One region of the Sporosarcina sp. QA0331 genome, then DNA from elsewhere that is predicted to be linked to it. Evidence: a T-box and tRNA genes for the amino acid it is inferred to sense, from the RefSeq annotation. Region 1 holds a T-box; the other holds one or more tRNA genes.

Region 1 (3,376 bases):
CGCGGAAATCGTCGGATACGGCTCAACAGGCGATGCACATCATATTACTGCACCGGCTCCTGAAGGAGAAGGAGCTGCACGTGCAATGCGCCAAGCTCTTGAAGAAGCGGACATTAGCCCGGATAAAATCGATTACATTAATGCCCACGGTACGAGCACACCGTATAACGACTTGTTCGAAACGATTGCTGCGAAGACGGTCTTCGGCGAACATGCGTATAAGCTCGCAATGAGCTCTACGAAATCGATGACTGGACATTTGCTCGGCGCTGCAGGCGGATTGGAAGCCATCTTTACGGTGAAGGCGTTGCAAGAAGGGATTATTCCTCCAACAACGAATTATGTGAATGAAGATCCTGAATGCGACCTCGACTATGTCGTCAATAAAGCAAGAAAAGCGGACATCGAATATGCGATGAGCAACTCTCTCGGCTTCGGTGGACATAACGCTTCACTCGTATTCAAGAAAATATAATTTTTTTAGGCGAGTAGCAATGGTCAGGAGTTTCTTCAGCCTGATTGAAAACGCTTGCCAAAGAAGGCAACCTAAGATCGCCACGTCCTGTGGCAACGGTTGCATGACTCGCCTCCTGCGAGCCCGCGCGAAGTCGAGCGAAGACGCGAATAGAACTAAAGTTCATGAGCGGACGAGCGAGACGAGCAACAACGGATGCGAGCGTTTGTCAACAGGCTGAAAGCTCCCCTTTTGGAACTCTTCTAAAAGGGGAGCTTTCTTTCATACACTGGAAGAAAAGAAAAAGGGCGATGTATATGATGCGTATCTTCCTCTTCCTCATCAGCTACGGACTTATAGTCGTTACTGTCACACATATGATTTTCTATTTCAATTATCTTTCGCTTGGATATAGTTGGCAACGGATTTTGCTGTTCATTATCCAAACGCCCGATTTCACGCTTTTTGTAATGGCGGTCATACTATTAGCGATTATCGTCTTCTTCCAAGCCCCATCGCGGACTCCATTTTTTTGAGAGTGGCAGATGCAATTTCATTCGCTTTTTCAGCGCCTCTGTCAAGATGTACATCAAGCTCGGAGGAATTTAGAAGCTCTTCATAGCGCTTTTGGAAAGGTGTAAGATGCCCGATGACAGCTTCAGCGACACCGGCTTTGAACGCGCCATAGCCAAGTCCTTCATACTTCGATTCGAGATCGGTAATTGAGATGCCGCTTAATGCCGATTCAATCGTCAGCAAGTTGGACACCCCTGGCTTGTTTTCAACATCGAATTTGACGAAACCATCCGAGTCCGTTACAGCACTCTTGATTTTCTTTTCAATTTCCTTCGGTGTATCTAATAGCGTAATCGTTCCTTTTTTGTTCGGATCTGATTTGCTCATTTTCTTCAATGGATCTTGCAATGATTTAATGCGAGCTCCATTTTTCGGTATGCGCACTTCCGGGATGGTTAACACTTCGCCGTATCGTTTATTGAAACGTTCTGCCAAATCTCTTGTCAGTTCAACGTGCTGCTTTTGGTCTTCTCCGACAGGAACGATATCTGAATTGTAAATAAGGATATCCGCGGCCATTAAAGGCGGGTATGTGAGAAGGGCTGCAGAGACGCCTTCTTTCCCTTCGGATTTATCTTTGAATTGAGTCATGCGCTCAAGCTCGCCTATATACGAAATGCATTGCATCATCCATCCAGCTTGGGCGTGCGCCGGTACTTCTGATTGAATGAACAGCAAAGATTTCTCTGGATCGATTCCACTAGCGATATAAATGGCTGCAAGCGAACGGATTGTTTTTGCCAATTCATCAGGATCTTGCTGTACTGTAATGGCGTGCTGATCGACGATGCAGAAACGGCAGTCGTATTCATGCTGAAGTTCTGTAAATTGTTTAAATGCACCGATATAGTTCCCTAATGTTACTGTTCCTGTGGGCTGAACACCCGAAAAAATAGTTTTCATCCAATATACCTCCTCTGATAGTAGCTAATTTCTGTTTCAGGCGGACGCTTTTTGAGCCTGCTCGCAACGCTGTCGCTTGTGCTCGCAAAAGCCGTTCTTCGTCACGGCTTTCGCCGAAGTCGCCGCCTTCTACTTTAATCAACTCAATCACTGTAATAAAAATAAAAATAAAAAAAACACCAGTCATCCCTAAAAAAGGGACGACTGATGTGTATCAACCGTGGTACCACCCGAATTAGCCTGCGTGCAGGCCACTCAAACCCCTTAACGCGGGGGGACGTGAATGGCTACTGGAGAAGCAATCCTTTTTCGCCAATCAAGCTCAGGAACCCAATTCCTCTTGTTCGCCATACCTGTTTGCACCCACCACAGGCTCTCTTCAATGCCGTAACAAGAATACTCTTTCCGTCTTCGCTTTTCGTAATAGTTGTCAAAAGTATAATACGACATTTGAAATAAAGCAACTAAAAAATTTTGATGTAAGAACTAGGTCTAGAAGTGGGATTTGACAAAAAAATAGGTTTTTCGACTCGATATCCAGGGAATAGATTACTTTCCCTATTCATTGTATTTTTGCTCTGATAGAATGATTGAAAGAGAGGATGTGTCGTATGAAAAAAATGAAATGGATGACCTCTTTGATGCTTGCAAGCGCAGTTGCCATGCCGATTGCAGTGCAAGCTGACGAGGCGAAGACCGATTTTGAATTTGCTGAACGTACATATGGATTTGAAACAATAGATGAAGGAATTGTAGCAAGCTCAAAATTATTTCGTTACGATTCCGGACTCGTATTTGAGTACCCGGATGCAGTGAGAGGAATTTACGTCACGGGACATTCGGCAGGGGGTTCCCGATTCGATAGATTGTTAAAACTGATCGATTCGACAGATTTGAATGCAATGGTCATCGATATTAAGGATGACTTCGGCAACTTAACGTATAAGCCGCAAGAGAAATCGCCATTATTCAAAATGGATATTGGAAAACCATACATAAAAGATCCGCGTAAAATGTTAGAGACGCTTGAGGAGCATAAAGTCTATCCCATTGCAAGAGTTGTAGTATTCAAGGATAGTGTGCTTGCGGAGCAGCAGCCTGAATTGTCATTCATGGATGGAAATGAAGTATGGAAAAATGGTAGAGGCGAGTCATTCGTCAACCCGTTCATGAAAGAAGTGTGGGATCATAATGTTGATATAGCGATTGAAGCGGCGAAAATGGGATTCAAGGAAATCCAATTCGATTATGTTCGTTTTCCGGAAGGATTCGAAAAACGGCATGAGACATTGAAATACTCGATGGATGACTACGCGGAGTCGGATCTTGATCCGGTTCAGCGGAGAGTTGAAGCAGTTACGGATTTTGTGGCATATGCACGAGAAAAATTGAAGCCATATGATGTGGAAGTATCCGTCGATATTTTCGGCTATTCTGCTACTT
Region 2 (3,376 bases), 1.8 Mb from region 1:
TTGGCACCTCGATGTCGGCTCATCGCATCCTGGGGCTGTAGTCGGTCCCAAGGGTTGGGCTGTTCGCCCATTAAAGCGGTACGCGAGCTGGGTTCAGAACGTCGTGAGACAGTTCGGTCCCTATCCGTCGCGGGCGCAGGAAATTTGAGAGGAGCTGTCCTTAGTACGAGAGGACCGGGATGGACACACCGCTGGTGTACCAGTTGTCTTGCCAAAGGCATCGCTGGGTAGCTATGTGTGGACGGGATAAATGCTGAAAGCATCTAAGCATGAAGCCCCCCTCAAGATGAGATTTCCCATTACATTTGTAAGTAAGATCCCTCAAAGAAGATGAGGTGGATAGGTCCGGGGTGGAAGCGTGGCGACACGTGCAGCTGACGGATACTAATCGATCGAGGACTTAACCTTATCGGTTAAAAAAGTACGGTTGAACTTGAGTTCAGCAACAATGTTGGTTTTATCCGGTTTTGAGCGAACAAAATAATTTATTTTGAAAAAAACGCTTGAATTATTCACCAGATATGATATAATAATTCTTGTCTTGTGAAAAAAGTCCAGTGATGATGGCGAAGAGGTCACACCCGTTCCCATACCGAACACGGAAGTTAAGCTCTTCAGCGCTGATGGTAGTAGGGGGCTTCCCCCTGTGAGAGTAAGACGTCGCTGGGCTGTCATTCTTCAAATGACTTAATGAGTGAAAAACTCATGCTAACATTATTCCGCAGTAGCTCAGTGGTAGAGCAATCGGCTGTTAACCGATCGGTCGTAGGTTCGAGTCCTACCTGCGGAGCCAATTGGAGAGCTGTCCGAGTGGCCGAAGGAGCACGATTGGAAATCGTGTATACGCTAACCGCGTATCAAGGGTTCAAATCCCTTGCTCTCCGCCAGATTTATTACATGCATATGGCCCCTTGGTCAAGCGGTTAAGACACCGCCCTTTCACGGCGGTAACACGGGTTCGAATCCCGTAGGGGTCACCATTTCACTAACAGCCTTTCCACTTTAGATGCGACTTCTGTTTAAAGTGGGAGAAGCAAGCAGGTCGCGGAAGCGATTGAAGGAAAGAGGGAGCGTACTTAAGTACGCGACTGAGTGAGTGAAAGAAGCTGACAAAGAGATGCGCAGCTTATCACAATTTAAACCCGGAGGATTAGCTCAGCTGGGAGAGCACCTGCCTTACAAGCAGGGGGTCGGCGGTTCGAACCCGTCATCCTCCACCATAATTACCTTAAAGAAAATTGCAACAAAGCAAATTGAATTATTATTATCGCGGGGTGGAGCAAATCACATAACGCAGAATGTGATTTGTGTAATTTACTAAAAGTAAATTACAACAAAGTCCCAAAATAAAACCGAATGCGTAGGCTTTAAAATTCCTACAACTAACATTATCGCGGGGTGGAGCAGTGGTAGCTCGTCGGGCTCATAACCCGAAGGTCGCAGGTTCAAATCCTGCCCCCGCAACCAAAAGGTCCCGTGGTGTAGCGGTTAACATGCCTGCCTGTCACGCAGGAGATCGCCGGTTCGATCCCGGTCGGGACCGCCATTTTTATGTGGCTCAGTAGCTCAGTCGGTAGAGCAAAGGACTGAAAATCCTTGTGTCGGCGGTTCGATTCCGTCCTGAGCCACCATTTTAATATTATGCCGGTGTAGCTCAGTTGGTAGAGCAACTGACTTGTAATCAGTAGGTCGTGGGTTCGACTCCTATCGCCGGCATATGCTTTTCTTGGTGGGGTAGCGAAGTGGCTAAACGCGGCGGACTGTAAATCCGCTCCCTCCGGGTTCGGCGGTTCGAATCCGTCCCCCACCACCATTTTACAGGGGCATAGTTTAACGGTAGAATAGAGGTCTCCAAAACCTTTGGTGTGGGTTCGATTCCTACTGCCCCTGCCATTTCTGTTTAACCAATACTATGGCGGTCGTGGCGAAGTGGTTAACGCATCGGATTGTGGTTCCGACATTCGGGGGTTCGATTCCCCTCGTCCGCCCCATCCATGTAGTATTACGTATTTATAACTCATTTTATTATGGCGATTGTGGCGAAGTGGTTAACGCATCGGATTGTGGTTCCGACATTCGAGGGTTCGATTCCCTTCAGTCGCCCCATTTAGTTTTTGGGGTATAGCCAAGCGGTAAGGCAACGGACTTTGACTCCGTCATTCGTTGGTTCGAATCCAGCTACCCCAGTTTTGCGGAAGTAGTTCAGTGGTAGAATACGACCTTGCCAAGGTCGGGGTCGCGGGTTCGAATCCCGTCTTCCGCTCCATCTTTCTTACGGCGGCATAGCCAAGCGGTAAGGCACGGGTCTGCAACACCCTTACCACCGGTTCGATTCCGGTTGCCGCCTCCATATTTCATGTATGCTGTAAGTAATTTGTTATTATGCCCGAGTGGTGGAATGGCAGACACGTCGCACTCAAAATGCGATGCCGCGAGGCGTGCCGGTTCAAGTCCGGCCTCGGGTATCCACATCGAAAAGATGCAACCCTGGTTGCATCTTTTCTCTTTCTACATTATTGTAATAAATGTTCTTGGTATTCTCAACTATGCCCAAGTGGTGGAATGGCAGACACGTCGCACTCAAAATGCGATGCCGCAAGGCGTGCCGGTTCAAGTCCGGCCTTGGGTATCCAGTACAAATAAAAAACGCTCCTTCCACATTCGCGTGGATAGGGGCGTTTTCCATGAGGCGGAGTCGTCTATTGCTAGTCTATCGTACGTGTGTGTTCAAAAATTGAATGGTTCCTTTCCATTCACTATAACGGAAGAACTCTCTTCATCAATCACATAGCAAGACGCCTCTCCGCCGCTAATGGACGTAAACATATTGCCGCATGCAGTAGTCAGTTTCAAAGCTTCCTCCTTGTCCATAGAAGGTCGGAGAAATAGAACGTGCAGCGCATCCGTCGTCTCTTCCGTAACAGCCGTTCTGATAGAGTCTACATAAGGGCTGCCGAAAGGGCTGTATTCGTCTTTTAATTGAAGAATGTGGTGTAATGTGTTGAAACGACCATTCAAACCGTCATAACCGTCTTCTTCTCCGCCTACGGTTAATTGGATATCTCCGACAAGCTTAGCTGCGTCGTAAATGCCCGCGGGAATTTCATATTGGAGAGAGAAAAACGTATTAAGGTCAACCGCAGTATGGACAGTGCGCAAGTAATTTTGCTTCTTAATTCTTCGGTATAGAGCTTCTACAGATGGTCGGTATCGATTTGGATCTGCTCCAAAAGCTTTCCACGTCTCTCTCCATTCCTTAATGCCTGGAAAGTCAGTCAAAGGTTTGGTGTCCAATTCGAAAAAGAGCTGTTCTTGGAATAATTGGAGCCTTCCTCTTAGCATTTGAGGAGATTCAGACACTGTAATTTTGGTATAA

Evidence for each region. A T-box is a leader RNA that pairs with one kind of tRNA and senses whether it is charged. The one in region 1 lies ahead of trpS (tryptophan--tRNA ligase), so its partner is inferred to be a tRNA-Trp.
Region 2: it has a tRNA-Trp gene. The T-box ahead of trpS (tryptophan--tRNA ligase) is inferred to sense a tRNA for this amino acid. The anticodon was not compared.

Annotation. Positions count from the first base shown of each region.
Region 1 covers NZ_CM147850.1:1,131,750-1,135,125, forward strand. Annotated here, with positions in the region: gene fabF (beta-ketoacyl-ACP synthase II) at 1-475, shown strand, start outside; gene AC0L13_RS05350 (YuzI family membrane protein) at 772-990, shown strand; gene trpS (tryptophan--tRNA ligase) at 947-1,933, opposite strand; T-box leader at 2,127-2,354, opposite strand; gene AC0L13_RS05360 (putative glycoside hydrolase) at 2,554-3,376, shown strand, end outside.
Region 2 covers NZ_CM147850.1:2,890,209-2,893,584, reverse strand. Annotated here, with positions in the region: rRNA gene AC0L13_RS14775 (23S ribosomal RNA) at 1-408, shown strand, start outside; rRNA gene rrf (5S ribosomal RNA) at 554-669, shown strand; tRNA gene AC0L13_RS14765 (tRNA-Asn) at 719-793, shown strand; tRNA gene AC0L13_RS14760 (tRNA-Ser) at 797-887, shown strand; tRNA gene AC0L13_RS14755 (tRNA-Glu) at 906-980, shown strand; tRNA gene AC0L13_RS14750 (tRNA-Val) at 1,145-1,220, shown strand; tRNA gene AC0L13_RS14745 (tRNA-Met) at 1,393-1,467, shown strand; tRNA gene AC0L13_RS14740 (tRNA-Asp) at 1,471-1,546, shown strand; tRNA gene AC0L13_RS14735 (tRNA-Phe) at 1,556-1,631, shown strand; tRNA gene AC0L13_RS14730 (tRNA-Thr) at 1,644-1,716, shown strand; tRNA gene AC0L13_RS14725 (tRNA-Tyr) at 1,729-1,813, shown strand; tRNA gene AC0L13_RS14720 (tRNA-Trp) at 1,820-1,893, shown strand; tRNA gene AC0L13_RS14715 (tRNA-His) at 1,916-1,991, shown strand; tRNA gene AC0L13_RS14710 (tRNA-His) at 2,031-2,106, shown strand; tRNA gene AC0L13_RS14705 (tRNA-Gln) at 2,116-2,187, shown strand; tRNA gene AC0L13_RS14700 (tRNA-Gly) at 2,192-2,266, shown strand; tRNA gene AC0L13_RS14695 (tRNA-Cys) at 2,277-2,350, shown strand; tRNA gene AC0L13_RS14690 (tRNA-Leu) at 2,385-2,465, shown strand; tRNA gene AC0L13_RS14685 (tRNA-Leu) at 2,549-2,629, shown strand; gene AC0L13_RS14680 (B3/B4 domain-containing protein) at 2,728-3,376, opposite strand, start outside.